DNA from 3 places in the Vibrio misgurnus genome. Region 1 is predicted to be linked to each of the others. Evidence: predicted binding sites of a transcription regulator. Region 1 holds the regulator's gene; each other region holds the start of a gene.
What was found. The regulator CRP, encoded in region 1, controls carbon source genes, mostly activating them, when cyclic AMP is high. The targets are predictions, from matches to a motif close to TGTGANNNNNNTCACA.
Positions count from the first base shown of each region.

Region 2: cdd (cytidine deaminase) is a predicted target of CRP. The motif match lies at 3,598-3,613, and genes of this name have one in related genera.
Region 3: pyrG (CTP synthase) is a predicted target of CRP. The motif match lies at 3,134-3,149, and genes of this name have one in related genera.

Region 1 is NZ_CP113241.1:2,213,518-2,219,237, reverse strand. Features, by position in the region: gene OOK74_RS10195 (aminodeoxychorismate/anthranilate synthase component II) at 247-840, shown strand; gene OOK74_RS10190 (aspartate aminotransferase family protein) at 1,062-2,276, shown strand; gene crp (cAMP-activated global transcriptional regulator CRP) at 2,361-2,993, opposite strand; gene OOK74_RS10180 (phosphoribulokinase) at 3,236-4,105, opposite strand; gene OOK74_RS10175 (YheU family protein) at 4,200-4,409, opposite strand; gene OOK74_RS10170 (ABC transporter ATP-binding protein) at 4,548-5,720, opposite strand, start outside.
Region 2 is NZ_CP113241.1:1,051,602-1,057,321, forward strand. Features, by position in the region: gene OOK74_RS05050 (IS982 family transposase) at 1-11, shown strand, start outside; gene OOK74_RS05055 (nucleotidyltransferase family protein) at 64-843, opposite strand; gene purT (phosphoribosylglycinamide formyltransferase 2) at 1,231-2,406, opposite strand; gene cdd (cytidine deaminase) at 2,606-3,493, opposite strand; gene OOK74_RS05070 (CidB/LrgB family autolysis modulator) at 3,728-4,402, opposite strand; gene OOK74_RS05075 (CidA/LrgA family protein) at 4,393-4,767, opposite strand; gene sbcB (exodeoxyribonuclease I) at 4,802-5,720, opposite strand, start outside.
Region 3 is NZ_CP113241.1:2,078,110-2,083,829, reverse strand. Features, by position in the region: gene relA (GTP diphosphokinase) at 1-2,160, shown strand, start outside; gene mazG (nucleoside triphosphate pyrophosphohydrolase) at 2,188-2,988, shown strand; gene pyrG (CTP synthase) at 3,234-4,871, shown strand; gene eno (phosphopyruvate hydratase) at 4,950-5,720, shown strand, end outside.

The sequences.
Region 1 (5,720 bases):
ATTTCAGTCATGCTGATCAAGGCTTGTGTGCGTCAGCTCGGTTGCGTGAAAAATTATGAGTAAATGACGCAGATTAAAACAAGGTAGAACTTGATGAACACCCTGATTACTGTATCCGCAAGGAACGTGATCATCATAAGGGAACGCGGTCAGCGTTTTTAAATTTTACGAATTTCTATTCATCAAAGCCTATTTATCATAAGCATCTGCTTTGATGCCTCTACAATTCAATTAGTTAGGTTTTTTATGCTGCTGATGATCGATAACTACGATTCGTTTACTTACAACCTGTATCAATACTTCTGTGAGTTAGGGGCCAAGGTTAAGGTGGTGCGCAATGATCAGATTGATCTCGATGGTATTGAGGCTTTAGCGCCGAGCCATTTGGTGATCTCTCCCGGGCCTTGTACCCCAAATGAGGCGGGCATTTCGCTGGCGGCGATTGAGCATTTTGCTGGCCAGCTACCGATTTTAGGTGTCTGTTTGGGGCACCAAGCGATGGCGCAAGCGTTTGGTGGTCAAGTGGTGCGCGCACGTCAGGTGATGCACGGTAAAACCTCGCTGATCCGCCATAGCGGACAAGGCTTATTTGCTGGACTGAATAATCCACTGACCGTGACTCGCTATCACTCATTGGTGGTGAAAAATGAGACGCTACCGGAGTGCTTTGAGCTAACCGCATGGACAGAGCTCAGTGATGGTCGTGTTGATGAAATCATGGGCTTTCAACATAAAAGCCTAGCACTAGAAGCAGTGCAGTTTCACCCTGAGTCGATTAAAACCGAGCAGGGTCACCAGTTGTTGGCCAATTTCTTACGGCGCGATACCCTTCCTACTTGAGGCTGCAGTGGTGTTGGCTACGTTCCTTCACCCCAATCACATAGTTTACCTATGCTCATGGGGATTCACTCACTTGCCTCCTAGCTGCAACTCCAAGTTGTTTGGGTATAGTGCTTCGTTTTCTGAGCTATTTTCAATTTTTCATAAAAAAAAGCTTCATAAAAAAACGTTTTTATTGCATAAGTAATCATTAGTGGCGCAGTGTTGCAAGGGAGTGGTTAATGATGATGGAAGCGAGTGTCGATCGGAGTTGGTTTGATGAGGTAATGGTACCTTGCTATAACCCGATGGAGTTTATCCCAGTCAAAGGTCGTGGGGCACGAGTTTGGGATCAAAGCGGAGCGGAGTATATCGATTTCGCTGGTGGGATTGCGGTGAGTTGCTTGGGGCATTGCCACCCAGTGATGGTTGAAGCCTTAACCCATCAAGCCAATCAGCTATGGCATTTGAGTAATATCATGACCAATGAGCCAGCGCTGCGTTTAGCCAAAAAACTCACTCAAGTCAGTTTTGCTGAAAAGGTCTTTTTTGCTAACTCGGGGGCGGAAGCTAACGAAGCGGCCCTGAAACTGGCTCGTCGTTATGCGGCGGATGTGTATGGCGCTGAAAAATCGGAAATCATTGCTTTTAATCAAGGGTTTCATGGTCGCACTTTGTTTACCGTTTCGGTCGGTGGTCAAGCGGCCTATTCGGATGGTTTTGGGCCTAAACCGGGCGATATTGTGCATCTGCCTTATAATGATCTGGCGGCGTTACAAGCACAAATTTCTGATCGCACTTGCGCGGTGATGATGGAACCGCTGCAGGGCGAAGGCGGGATTATTGCGCCCAGCGGCGAATTTGTGCAAGCGGTACGCGAATTGTGTGACAAACACCATGCGCTGCTGATTTTTGATGAAGTACAAACTGGCAATGGTCGCACCGGTGATTTTTATGCCTATCAAGGGTTAGGGATCACGCCGGATATTCTTAGCACCGCCAAGTCGCTTGGTGGTGGTTTCCCGATTGGTGCGATTTTGACCACGGCGAAAATTGCGCAACATATGCAGGTTGGTGTGCACGGTTCGACTTATGGTGGCAATCCATTAGCGTGCGCGGTGGCGGAAGCGGTGGTCGATTTTGTGTCCCAGCCAGATATTTTGGCTGGCGTTCGGCAGCGTGAGCAGTGGATGCGTGCGGAGTTGGCAAAAATTAATCAAAAATATCACCTATTCCAAGAAGTGCGCGGTAAAGGCTTATTGCTGGGGGCGGTGTTGAATGAACAGTGGCAGGGCCGTGCACGAGATATTCTGCAAGCTGCCGGTCAGCAGGGTTTGCTGGTCTTGATGGCGGGAGCGAGTGTGGTGCGTTTTACTCCGTCATTAATCATTAGTCAGCAAGAGATTGCCGAGGGGATGGCGCGTTTAGATAGCGCTATCGCCACGCTGGTTGGTTAGTCATCCGCTGATACACTAAACTAAAAAAAGAGCCACCCAATGCAAAGGGTGGCTCTTTTTATCGATCTGGTGATCACGCAACAGTTAGCGAGTACCGTACACCACGATAGTTTTACCGTGAGCAGAGATCAGATTTTGCTCTTCTAGCATCTTGAGGATGCGGCCAACGGTTTCACGTGAACAGCCAACAATTTGACCAATCTCTTGACGGGTGATTTTGATCTGCATGCCATCAGGGTGGGTCATAGCATCAGGTTGACGTGCTAGGTTGAGCAGAGTTTGGGCAATCCGACCGGTGACGTCTAAGAACGCCAAGTCACCCACTTTTTGGCTAGTGACTTGCAGACGGCGAGCCATTTGACCTGAAAGGCGCATCAAAATATCAGGGTTAACCTGAATCAATTGACGGAATTTCTTAAATGAGATTTCAGCCACTTCACAAGGTGTTTTAGCTCGAACCCAAGCGGTACGCTCTTGGCCTTCTTCAAAGAGGCCCAGTTCACCGATGAAATCACCTTGGTTTAGGTAAGAGAGGATCATCTCTTTACCTTCTTCATCTTTAATCAGTACCGCGACTGAACCTTTAACGATGTAATACAGCGTTTCCGCTTTCTCACCCGCGTGGATCAGTGTGCTTTTTGATGGGTACTTATGAATGTGACAATGTGAAAGAAACCACTCTAGTGTTGGATCGGTTTGAGGTTTACCTAGAACCATAATTATCTCACTTCCTCTGCAGGGTACGCTTGCCGCTATCCATATTTTAGCGAAGCCTCAATTGGGTTTACTAGAATAAAAGGTGTTACCTAGTGCTGCAAGCTCTCTTATGTTTCGATTGAGAATAGTAGCGTCTTTCCAAAATGATTTCTTGATTTTAATCGTGTCACTGACCTGATTTGCTACGCAAAAATGTGCACATGATCACGGTATGAAAAGTAAGCATTCATAACTGGTCGGAGCTAGCCAATTTTTCCGGTTTCAATCAGTTGCTGCAGCAGTGGGCGTACAATTAAATCCATCGCAAAACTCATCTTGCCGCCGGGCACAACGATGGTGTTATGGCGTGACATAAATGAGCCATCAATCATCGCCAATAGGTATGGAAAATCAACGTTTTTAATGCCACGGAAGCGGATCACTACAAAACTCTCATCCAAGGTTGGGATGCCTTTCGCGTTGAGCGGGTTGGAGGTATCGACGGTCGGTACCCGTTGAAAGTTAATATGGGTGCGTGAAAATTGTGGGGTGATGAAGTTGAGGTAGTCATCCATTGAACGGACGATCGAATCCATCACTGCTTCACGTGAATGACCACGATCGCGGGTATCACGCACGTATTTCTGGATCCACTCAAGGTTAACAATCGGCACCATACCAATCAGAAAATCAACGTGCTGTGCAACATTGACTGCGCCATCAACCACACCACCGTGTAAGCCTTCATAAAACAGCACATCTGAGTTTTCTGGCAGCGCTTGCCAAGGGGTAAAGGTGCCTGGGATTTGATGGTATGGCACGGCTTCGTCAAACGAATGCAAGTAGCGGCGAACTTGGCCGGTGCCGCTTTTGCCATATTGACGAAAGAACTCTTCTAGCGCTGAGAAGTCGTTGGCTTGCGGACCAAAATAGCTGATATGGCGACCTTGTTCGCGGGCTTTGCGGATTTCACTATCCATTTCCGGGCGGGTGAAGCGATGAAAGCTGTCTCCCTCAACCCATGCTGGTTTAATGTTCATTATATTGAACATTTTACGAAACGCTTCTGAGGTGGTGGTAGTGCCGGCACCGGAAGAGCCGGTCACCGCAATGATGGGGTGTTTAGCTGACATGACAAACCTTGTCCTTAAGTCCTTGAATTGGGTGCCCACTTGGCTCCCGTTGCTCAATGACTATAGCACGGTCAAGGTTGTCGTCACTGCTGAGTTAAAATGGTTGGCATTTAATATCGACGCTTTCATGCAATTCGGAATAGACGATTGCCGCTTGCCCAGTTTGTAATTGAACGCGTACTTGGGCTATTTTGTCCTCCAGTGACACTTCTATATCGCCATAATCTGTACCTTCACGCAGCACAAATTCTCGGATCAAATTGTCGAGTGTTGCTGGCGCAATTTGTTGCCAGGGGATGATCATCAATACCTCTTGATTTGATAACAGATTGCTCGGCTTTCACCGAATAGGTTGCCGAGTGTCTGTGCTATCTCGCTGTCCATCAAGTGGTCCAGCGAGATAACCAGCGTCGGGGTTAGGCGGTTTGTGCGCTAGCGTGCTTTAAGCGTTAAATTGCTGTTCCATCTCTTCTAAGATTTCCTGTTCGCTCATCCAGGCTAGTTCGACTTGCTCTAGCTCGGATTTGGCGGCCGCTTGTTTGGCCAACACCTCAGTCAGGGTGGCTTTATTTTCGACTTGGTACAGGGCGCTATCCGCTAACTGGTTTTCCATTTCGCCGACTTGTTGGTTCAGTTGGTCGAGTTTATTTTCTAACTGGGTCAGTTTTTTGCGAATTGGCGCGGTGAGCTTACGAAAATCGGCTTCACGGCGCTTTTGCTCTTTTTTGGCCGCTGCGCTGTTGGTGCTGTTGGTGCTGTTGGTGTTACTGCTAGTTTGGGTTTCTTTGCGTTCGGCTTTTTGCTGATCGGTCAGCCATTTGTAGTAGTCATTCAAGTCACCATCAAATGGCGCAACTTGGTGATCATGCACTAAATAGAGATCATCGGTGGTGGCGCGCAGTAAGTAGCGATCGTGGCTGACGATCACCATTGCGCCTTCATAGCTTTGCAACGCTAAAGTCAGCGCCTGACGCATATCCAAATCCAGATGGTTGGTCGGTTCGTCGAGCAGCAGTAGGTTGGGCTTTTGCCATACAATCAGTGCCAGCACTAAACGGGCTTTTTCACCGCCAGAGAAAGGCGCAACTTTTTCGAGGGCTTTTTCACCATGAAACCCAAAGCTGCCTAAGTAGTTACGTAGCTCTAACTCATTTTTATCGGGGGCGATTTGCATCATGTGTTGCAGTGGCGTCTCTTCCGGATGCAGGGTTTCTAACTGATGCTGGGCAAAGTAGCCAATTTTTACCCCTTGCGAGTAGCTGCAGTCACCCGATTGTGGTTTCAGATCCCCAGAGAGCAGTTTGATCAAGGTTGATTTACCGGCTCCGTTACGGCCAAGCAAACCGATGCGGCTGCCGGGCACCAAATTCAAACGGATTTTTTCCAGAATTAAGTTATCGCCGTAGCCCGCCGCCACTTGATCCATCATCAGGATCGGGTTCGGTAGCGCGGCTGGCTCACGAAATTCAAAACTGAACGGGTTATCAAATTGGGCTGGCAGCACGGTTTCCATCCGCTCTAACGCTTTGAGTCGGCTTTGTGCTTGGCGAGCTTTCGACGCTTTATAGCGGAAGCGATCAATATAGCTTTGCATGTGCGCCATCTGTTTTTGCTG
Region 2 (5,720 bases), 1.2 Mb from region 1:
CAATGGCTTAAACCGATCTCAGGTTACTTAAGCCGTTCGTCTGACAGTCTGCGGCTACTTGAATTAAGCCGCTTGAATATGGGTGGTGATGTAAGGTTGCCACGCTTGTTGGTACAAATCACGTGAGATACCACGTATTTTGTTGATCTGCGCTTGTTCCCACTCCGTTACAGGGCGCTGTTGTTGGCGAGCGGTGCGTTCAATATGTTGGATCTGCTCATACAACTGATGTTCTGCACCATTTTTCACCTTAGCAATCGCCGCTAAATGAAATTGCACTTCAGCGATAATCTGGGTTTTTGGTAGTTGAACCAGTACGTTGAGATCACGATAGCCCGATTCGACCGGGTGTTTAAAGCGGTTTTTGACTCGTACAATTGTGGCCGATCGACTGAGTGTTTCATAAGCGTTGACTAAGCTGGCAATATCATTCGCGACAATGGTTGCCCGAGCTAAATCGGTGATCCGCTCGACTTGGCCATCCAACTCTAGGGTGACTTTTTCTAATGCCCGTTGGCGAGATTTCGCTCCCGCAAAATAGGCTTGGGTATTAGTGAGTAACACCGTGCTTTTGCACAGCGTTTCTAATTCCAGCTGTGCTTGGTGTGCTTTGCTATAAAGTACATCGAAATCCTGATAAGGCTGAACTAGCGGATAGCTTTGGCTGGTGATGCCATACAAACCACTGAGGCTGTGGCGAAAGAGTGTCGAGCTGACTTCATTTTGCTGTGACTCCTCATGGTTATCTGGGCTTGAGGTTGAAATTAATGGCATGGCTGCCATTGCTGGAGCTCGGCTGAGCAATAAAAGCATAAGTGCCGTGGTACGGAACAATAAACTCATTCACTCTCCTTAGTTTGCGCTGTTGGGTTAAAAAATGGACCGAAAAGGGGGGCCTGACAGAGCAATTAAAGTGGTTACTGGTTTGGGTTATCTTGCTGTTACCTATGTTATTCAATGGGGGTGGGGGATGATTTTTACAACTCACGTCTGATCGGAAGCGAGTAGTTGATCACACTCAGATCACCAATAAATCATTTTCTAATCAGTATTGTTTGAGACTGTACATGATTAATCGAGTTCAAACTCGAAGAGTAAATAAATGTAACCGGTAAGCGGGCGCCAGGGATTTTGAGATTGAGAGGGGAGTGACAGGTTGGTTTGCTGGGGATGAAAACGCGCGCTGTTTGATCAGCGCACGTTGGGTATGGTATGAAGCTGCGAGTTTAATTAGTAATCGATCTTGATCGCTTTTGCGCATTCAATCGCGCGCTCGATGGCTTGTTGAGTGGTTTTAGCCCGACTCAGCGCTACTCCTAAACGGCGACGACCGGCAATGTCTGGTTTGCCAAACAAACGCACTTGGGTGTGCGGCACGCTTAATGCCTCATCTAATCCGCTAAACTGAATATTGTCTGATTGGCCGTTACCCAGAATCGCCGCTGAAGCGGCTGGGCCATACTGTACGATTTGGCCAACCGGCAAGCCAGTAAAAGCTCGCACATGCAAGGCAAATTCAGACAACTCTTGAGAAATCAGCGTTACCATTCCGGTATCATGTGGGCGCGGTGAAACTTCATTGAAGATGACTTTATCGCCTTTAATAAACAGCTCAACACCAAATAATCCATAGCCACCCAGCGCGTTGACGATCTGCTCAGCAATGTATTCTGCCGCTTTAATTGCGTTTTCCGACATTTGCTGTGGTTGCCAAGATTCGCGGTAGTCCCCCTCTTCTTGACGATGACCAATCGGGGCACAAAAATGCACGCCATCGACCGCGCGAACTGTGAGCAGCGCGATTTCGTAATCAAAATCGACAAAACCTTCGACAATCACCCGGCCTGCGCCAGTGCGTCCACCTTGTTGGGCACACTGCCAAGCGGCTTCAATTTGCTCTGGCGTATGGATCACGCTTTGTCCTTTGCCTGAAGAGCTCATCACTGGCTTGCAGACGCAAGGGAAACCAATCGCTTCAACGGCACTGACAAAACTTGGATAGCTATCAGCGAATTGATAAGGGGAAGTGGGTAGCGCGAGCTCTTCTGCGGCTAAACGACGGATACCTTCACGGTTCATAGTGAGTAACGTCGCCTGCGCGCTGGGTACGACATTTAAGCCTTGCGCTTCTAATTCGACCAATTTACTGGTGGCAATCGCTTCAATTTCAGGCACGACAAAGTGCGGTTTCTCTAGATCGATCACTTGCTGTAGTGCATCGGCGTCGAGCATATCGAACACATGGCTGCGATGGGCGACCTGCATGGCAGGTGCATCGGCGTAACGATCACAGGCGATGACTTCGAGGCCTAGGCGTTGGCACTCAATGGCAACTTCTTTGCCCAGTTCTCCAGAGCCAAGTAAAAGTACTCGTGTTGCGTTATCCCGAGTAGCAGTCCCAAACATAGACAATCCTTATAATCATTCAGTCACATTAGCAAAAACAGCGGCCATCATACTGGAACGAAATGCAAAAGAAAACGTTTGCTTCCCGCTGTAGCCCGCCAGATTAACCATTAATCGCGTCAAGTTGATGACAGTTTTATGGCGAAAACGGTGGGTGAGCCGTTTGCAAAAAAAAGAGGCGGATCGCCTCTTCAGATGATTAGAGTGATAAGTAGGCGAGAGGAATGTCGGGATTCAGCACTTCTAGGGTGGCTTGGGTATCAGCGAGATGGCTAATTTTACCGTTGCAGCTTTCTACTAGGGCGGCCGCTTGGATCTCTGCAAAAGATTCACCATTGAGCATCAGTTGTGCTAACGCGACTTGTAGTGGCGGCAAGCTTGGGTTGAACGCCGCATTTTCCGCATAAGCCCCTAAGAATACACGACCATTGCGCATGTGTAGGGCGACTCCACTCAAGTTGTGGGTATAAGGCGAGTGGCTACGGTTCATTGCGCGCACCGCGTGTTGGATCAGCTCATCATCATCGTTACAGCTTTGGCCGTGATTGATGGGAGCCATCAAACCATCTTGAATGCCTAAATCGGCTGGACCAAATGATTCAGGCAGATATTGTTGTAAGCTTTTTGCCGCACGGTTGGGTAATTGAATATTGAGCGATGCTGCCGTGGTGAGCTCATTCATAAACTGGCGGCAGTGTCCACAAGGGCTAAAGTTGATGGTGATGTCCGCTACTCCCGTTTCACCTTGCATCCACGCGTGGCTGATCGCGCATTGTTCGGCATGCACCGTTTGGCCTAATTGGGTGCCAGTAAATTCCATATTGGCGCCCAAATACAGACGCCCAGAAACGCCGCGCACGATAGCACCGACATAGAATTCAGAGATGGGTGCGTAAGAGTAAGCGGCCGCCAGTGGAAGCAGCGCAATGCGCAGATCGGCATCTTCTAGCCCAGAGAGGGTTAACAGTTGTTGATACTGCTCGACAGAGAAAGTGGCACCAAAATCCTCGGCGAATACCAATTCACGTAGATATGGGGCAAAAGAAGCCGGCATTGTTTGTAATGCTTGCTCAATACGGTCTCTCATTTTGATTCCTTTTGGTTACATGGCTACTTATTTTAGGCAATATCAGATTTAATAAGGTGATAAAAGTCACACCTAATAATGTAATTTTACCAATAATTACATTATTAGAGTGAGGTCACGCGAATGAGGTCGATTCACGAACGTTGTGGGCGGGTATTTGGTTGCTAACCCTAGTTAGCGATCGGTGTTATTAGCCAGTGCTATCGCAACGAGAGTTTTGTTGCAACCACAGATCTATTGCAACCACAGAGCCAAAGCAAACAGGCTTGGGGCTAATAGCGAAGTAATAATGCCGCATACCACCAGTGCCAATGAGCTAAAGGCGGCATCACGCGGATCTTTTTCTGCGCAGCTCGCGGTACCTAACGCGTGTGATACCGTGCCCATGGTCAGCCCCTTAGCAATCGGGTGAGTAATGTTGAGCAGTTGGTAAATCGGATAAGCGAGGATTGCGCCAAATAACCCAACCAGAAGCACTAAAATGGCCGCAATAGCCGGCTCGCCCCCTAATTGACGAGTCACTTCCATCGCGATCGGAGTGGTGACCGATTTGCCCATTAATGCGGCGATCAGTTGACTATCTGCGCCCATACTAACTGCAATCACACTGGTGGTGATCATCGACATCACACTGCCTACGCCACAGGCAAAGGTGATAATTCGCCAGTTGGCGCGAATTTGTGGTAGCTGCTCATACAGTGGGTATGCCAAAGCCACCACGGCCGGTTGCAGTAAATAACTCAGCCACTGGTTGTCGGCGTAGTAGGTGTCAAACGGCACATCAAGATAAGTCAACAACGGGATCAGCAGACCAATGCTGATCAGTAACGGATTGGCTAATGGTGTATTGCATTTTTGCGCTACCCAGCGCGCGCTAAAAAAGACCAGTAGGGTGACAATCAACCACATGATTTTTTTCCCTTCTTGAGTAGACGATCGAGTAGCAGACCTAGCGTGACCATCACCAATAATGTGCCACCAATCGCACCGGCTAAAATTGGAGCGATATTGGCGACTAAAGTATCGAAATGTACCATTAAACCAACGCTGATCGGCACGAACAGCAGGATCATATAGCGAATAAATAAGCTGGCACTCGGTTTAACCCATTCTACCGGCACTAAGCCGCTGGCCATCAGAGCAAATAAAATCAGTAAGCCTAAGATACTGCTAGGAATAGCAATGCCGAGCCAAGTTTGTAAATGGACGCCGGCAAGCAGACAGAGGAAAATCAGTCCCATCGAGACCACGTATTGCGCGATTGTTTTCAGCATGGTTCACATCAGCAAGTAAAAAATAAACGTTAAGTTAATAAGCCAGTCGTTCAACGTAATGGTAAACCGATTTTAGAATTGCCATTTTCTTTTGGTCAGCTTGATGTTCAAGAACTAAGTTTTCCAAATTAAGCATATAACTCTCAAGATGGCGTTCGAAATAGTCGCGGCAATGTGCTGCCCAGCGACGTTGTTCACTATCATTTAACGTTTGTGGATAATGGCGTGCGCGATAGCGAAAGAGCAGGGGCTCGATGCGTTTATCGGCCACGCGAATCGCTAAACTAGCGAGATAGTCGGGGTCGGTGGTGCGGATGATCTCCATTGCGGCGCGATCGGCGGGTGAGAAGAATCCATCGTACAGCTGGCTATCCACATCTTGTGCTTGGCTAAACTCCCGTGATTGACTAAATACGTTGACCAATTTTTCACGAATTTCAGGATGCTGACGGATCAACTGCAAATGGGCCAGACATTGGGCGCGATCAATACCGATCTGCTCGGCATTCTCTGCGGTTAGGGTTTTGGCCGGCGCGAGGATTGGGCACTTATTAAGATGCACCAGTTTCACCGGCACTGGCTGTTCATCGGCGGCTAAATCTTCATAACGAGTATAAAGACGATCGTGCAAGGTTTCCGCATCCAGATCGAAGAGTGGCTGAGGATCTTTGGCCAAATCGACCACAATGACTGCATTTTGGTTGGTGGGATGCCAAGCAATCGGCACAATCCAACTGGTGTATTGACGCTCACGCCCCAGCATGCCGGAAACATGCATCAGTGGAGTTTGATTTACAATATCAATCAATTCGGTCAGTTTACGCTTGTGGCGCATGGTGAAAAAATACTCAAACAGCTTCGGCTGGGCCGCTTTAATTTTTTTGGCCAACTCAATGGTGGCCAGCACATCGGCCATTGCATCGTGCGCGTTGCTGTGTTCTATGCCATTGGCC
Region 3 (5,720 bases), 140 kb from region 1:
TGGATCACCAGTCTCGCACAAGAGGCGAAAACCGCGGCGAAATTGACCGAGGTGTATCGCGATTGTGAGCAGTTGCTGGCTACCCATTCACAAGGCCCGCTGCTGCTATGGCGTGGGCGCGAAATGATCGAAATTTTGATCACCTTGTCGATGGATCGCCCAACGTTGGTGGCCGCTTTGCTGTTTCCTATCGCCAGCAGTGGCGTGTTAGATAGCGAATCGCTGCAAGAGAGCTATGGACGAGAAGTGCTGAAATTGATCCAAGGTGTGGAAGAGATGGCGGCGATTGGTCAGCTCAATGTCACCTTGCATGGCAGTGAAGCTTCCGCTCAAGTGGATAACGTTCGCCGGATGTTGCTCGCGATGGTGGATGATTTTCGCAGCGTCGTGATCAAGCTGGCCGAGCGGATCTGTAATCTGCGTGAAGTGAAAAATGAGCCGGATGATGTGCGCCGTGTGGCGGCCAAAGAGTGTGCCAATATCTATGCGCCGTTAGCCAACCGACTCGGGATTGGGCAACTGAAATGGGAAATGGAAGATTACGCGTTTCGTTATCAGCAGCCCGAGACGTACAAGCAGATTGCCAAACAGTTATCCGAGCGGCGGATTGTACGCGAGCAGTATATTCGTGACTTTGTCGACGATTTACGTGCTGAGATGCAACTGGCGGAGATCAATGCCGAAGTCAGTGGCCGCCCCAAACACATCTACAGCATTTGGCGCAAAATGCAGAAAAAAAGTCTCGCCTTTGATGAGCTGTTTGATGTGCGAGCGGTGCGAATTATTGCCGAAAAACTGCAAGATTGTTATGCCGCACTTGGCATAGTGCATACCAAATATCGTCATCTACCGAACGAGTTCGACGACTATGTCGCCAATCCTAAGCCGAACGGTTATCAATCGATCCATACCGTCATTTTAGGCCCAGAAGGCAAAACCATCGAAATCCAGATCCGCACCAAACAGATGCACGAAGAGTCAGAGCTTGGGGTCGCGGCACACTGGAAATACAAAGAAGGCAGCAGCGCTGCCCGCAGTGGTTATGATGAGAAAATCACATGGCTGCGTAAACTGCTCGATTGGCAAGAAGAGATGTCCGATTCAGGCGAGATGCTTGATGAGCTGCGCAGCCAAGTGTTTGATGATCGGGTGTATGCCTTTACTCCGAAAGGTGAGGTGGTGGATTTACCCATGGGCGCCACTCCGCTCGATTTTGCCTACCACATCCATTCTGAAGTCGGTCATCGCTGTATCGGTGCCAAAGTAGCGGGCCGTATCGTGCCCTTTACCCATAAATTGCAGATGGGCGATCAGGTGGAGATCATCACCGCCAAGCAGCCTAATCCATCGCGAGACTGGCTCAACCCATCGCTAGGGTTCGTCCACTCAGGGCGTGCTCGGGCTAAGATCAACGCTTGGTTTCGCAAACAGAGCCGTGAGAAAAATCTCGAAGCTGGCCGTGAAATTCTCGAGAGTGAACTCGCCAAAATTGGTGCCAATCTGAAACATGCCGAGGCTTATGCACTCAAGCGTTTTAACGTTAACAGTGTGGATGAAATGTATGTTGGGATTGGCAGTGGCGATCTGCGCATTAACCAAATTGTTAATCATATTAATGCATTAGTTAATAAGCCGACCGCTGAGCAGCAAGATAAGCTGGTGCTTGAGAAGCTGCAGGAAAACAAAACGCTCACCTCCCATCGTCCGCACAAAGATGCGGTGGTGGTGGAGGGGGTCGATAATCTGATGACCCACCTCGCACGCTGCTGTCAGCCGATCCCGGGCGATGAGATCCGCGGTTATATTACGCAAGGGCGAGGCATTTCCGTGCATCGCAGCGATTGTGAGCAGCTAGAAGAGCTGAGCCATCATGCACCAGAGCGGATCATTGATACCGTATGGGGCAGCGGTTTTGCTGGCAGTTACTTACTGACGGTTCGTATCGAGGCGATGGAGCGCAGTGGCTTATTGAAAGATATCACCACCTTACTCGCCAATGAAAAAATCAAAGTGGCGAGCATGAAGAGTCGCTCAGACTATAAGCGGCAGATCATCACGATGGATTTCGATCTTGAGGTCAATAATGTGGAAGCGCTAGCCCGAGTTTCCAAGCGGATTGAACAGATCAAAGATGTGATGCTGGTTAAACGCTTAGGTTAAATGAAATCTCCATATATAAGGCAAGCTATGTCACACCCAATTGAACAACTTGAGCAAATTATGCGTCGTCTACGTGATCCTGAATCAGGTTGCCCGTGGGATAAACAACAAACCTTTGACACGATTGCCCCGTACACGATTGAAGAGACGTTTGAAGTAGTGGATGCCATCACCCAGCGCGATTGGCCGAATTTGCGTGAAGAGCTGGGTGATCTGCTATTTCAGGTGATTTTCTACAGCCAAATGGCCAAAGAACAGGGGTTGTTTGAGTTTCGTGATGTGGTTGAGACAGTGAATGAGAAGCTGACTCGCCGCCATCCCCATGTGTTTGCGGATGCTCAATTTGATAATCAAGCGCAAATTGATGCCAACTGGCAAGCAGAAAAAGCCAAAGAAAAAGCGCTGGCGGGCAAGCATCAACAGAGCATCCTTGATGCGGTGCCACGTTCGTTACCCGCCTTGTCACGTGCGGATAAAATCCAGAAAAAATGTGCTCAATATGGATTTGATTGGGATAGCGTTGGCCCGGTGGTGGATAAGGTATACGAAGAAGTCGAAGAGGTGATGCACGAAGCGTTGCAAGTGGATGTGGATACTCAAAAAGTCGAACTCGAGTTAGGCGATTTATTGTTCGCGACCGTCAATTTAGTGCGCCATTTGGGTCATGATCCTGAGATGGCGCTGAGCAAAGCCAACGCTAAATTTGTGCGCCGTTTTCAAGGGGTAGAAGAGCGAGCGAGAGCGCAACATAAGTCATTGCAAGATTTCAGTTTGTTAGAGCTCGATCAGTTTTGGCAGCAAGTCAAACAGGCGGAAAATAACCAATAACCGGGCTGGGTTAGCCGAGTTGCCAACATCATCACTCGGCGCTAAAAAAACGCCCAATCGGCCAGCAAAACTAAGTTGGCAGGTCTTCGTTTTGGTGGCTTTGCATCAATTTGGTTTGATTTGAAGCAAAAAATAAAAAATTGAGTGTGATAGATTTCACGTTGTGGCAGTGGGGGGGTTCTGGTATAGTTTTGTCCCGTCCAGATGAAATTCATTTCCCTCATTCAACCAATTTCAGGTTAAACATGACGACAAATTATATTTTTGTTACTGGCGGGGTTGTATCCTCTCTAGGTAAAGGTATTGCAGCGGCATCCCTTGCAGCGATTCTTGAAGCTCGTGGTCTTAAAGTGACCATGATGAAGCTTGACCCTTACATCAACGTTGATCCAGGCACTATGAGCCCAACTCAACACGGTGAAGTGTTCGTTACGGAAGATGGCGCAGAAACCGACCTAGATCTTGGTCACTACGAACGTTTTATTCGTACCAAGATGACCAAGCGTAACAACTTTACTGCAGGTCGTGTTTACGCTGACGTACTACGCAAAGAGCGTCGTGGCGATTATCTCGGTGCTACCATTCAGGTTATTCCTCATATTACTAACGCGATCAAAGAGCGCGTGATTGCAGGCTCTGCAGGCCATGATATCGCGATCGTTGAAGTAGGCGGTACCGTTGGTGATATCGAATCACTGCCATTTATGGAAGCGATCCGTCAGTTGGCGATCGAAGTTGGCCGTGAAAATGCGATGTTTATGCACTTAACGCTAGTGCCTTATCTCGCGGCTGCCGGTGAAGTGAAAACCAAACCAACCCAACACTCGGTCAAAGAGCTGCTTTCGATCGGTATTCAACCGGATATTCTGGTGTGCCGTAGCGATCGCATGATCCCAGCCAACGAGCGTAAGAAGATCGCTCTGTTCTGTAACGTGCCAGAAAAAGCCGTTATTTCGATGAAAGACGTCGATTCTATCTACAAGATCCCACAATTGATCCGCTCGCAAGGGCTGGATGATCTGGTGTGTGCACGCTTTGGTATTAATGCGCCAGAAGCAGATCTGTCGGAATGGGAACAGGTGATTTACGAAGAAGCCAATCCAACGGGTGACGTGACTATCGGTATGGTAGGTAAGTACACCGAACTGCCAGATGCTTACAAGTCGGTCAACGAAGCGCTGAAACATGCGGGTCTGAAGAATCGTCTGAATGTGACTATCAAATATATCGATTCGCAAGATGTTGAAACCAAAGGCACTGATGTGCTCAATGGTCTGGATGCGATTTTGGTACCGGGTGGCTTTGGCGACCGTGGTATTGAAGGTAAAATCTGCGCTGCACAGTTTGCGCGTGAAAACAAAATTCCTTACCTTGGTATCTGCCTAGGTATGCAAGTGGCACTGATTGAATACGCGCGTAACGTTGCGGGTATGGAAGGTGCTCACTCTACTGAATTTAATAAAAGCACCAAATACCCAGTGGTAGGCCTTATCACTGAATGGGTTGATGGTGAAGGTAATGTTGAAGAGCGCAGCGAAAAATCGGATCTTGGCGGTACTATGCGTCTTGGTTTACAGCTGTGCCACCTTGAGAAAGGCACCAAAGCCTATGAAATGTACGGCAGTGCGACGATTCATGAGCGTCATCGTCACCGTTACGAAGTGAACAACCTGCTGCGTCCTCAGATTGAAAAAGCAGGTTTGAAGGTTTCTGGTCTGTCAGCAGATAAGAAGCTGGTTGAAGTGATTGAGAACCCTGCTCACCCATGGTTTGTTGCAGCGCAGTTCCACCCAGAATTCACCTCAACCCCACGCGATGGTCACCCTCTGTTTGCTGGTTTTGTTAAAGCAGCAGGTCAGTACCAACGCGGTGAATTGAAGTAAAAGGATACGGGTAGTCACTTTAGCTGTGTGGCTACCCTTTTAGTTTTGACATTTAAATTCAATTGAGAGGAAACATTAATGTCTAAGATCGTTAAAGTTCTAGGTCGTGAAATCATCGACTCACGTGGTAACCCAACAGTAGAAGCTGAAGTTCACCTAGAAGGTGGTTTCGTAGGTATGGCTGCTGCGCCATCAGGTGCATCTACTGGTTCTCGTGAAGCGCTTGAACTGCGTGACGGTGACAAGTCTCGTTTCCTAGGTAAAGGCGTTCTGAAAGCGCTGGCTGCGGTTAATGGCCCTATCGCAGACGCTCTGGTTGGCAAAGATGCAAAAGATCAAGCAGCTATTGACCAAATCATGATCGACCTAGACGCGACTGAAAACAAATCAAACTTCGGTGCAAACGCGATTCTAGCGGTTTCTCTGGCGAACGCGAAAGCAGCTGCTGCAGCAAAAGGCATGCCTCTGTTTGAGCACATTGCTGAGCTGAACGGCACTCCAGGCGTATTCTCAATGCCTCTACCAATGATGAACATCATCAACGGTGGTGAGCACGCTGACAACAACGTCGACATCCAAGAGTTCATGATCCAACCTGTTGGCGCGAAAACTCTGAAAGAAGCAGTACGTATGGGCGCAGAAGTGTTCCATAACCTAGCTAAAGTACTGAAGTCTAAAGGCTACAACACTGCAGTTGGCGACGAAGGTGGTTTCGCACCTAACCTGAAATCTAACGCAGAAGCGCTAGAAGTAATCGCTGAAGCAGTAGCAGCAGCAGGTTACAAACTGGGTACTGACATTACGCTAGCGATGGACTGTGCTGCTTCTGAGTTCTACGATGCAGAGAAG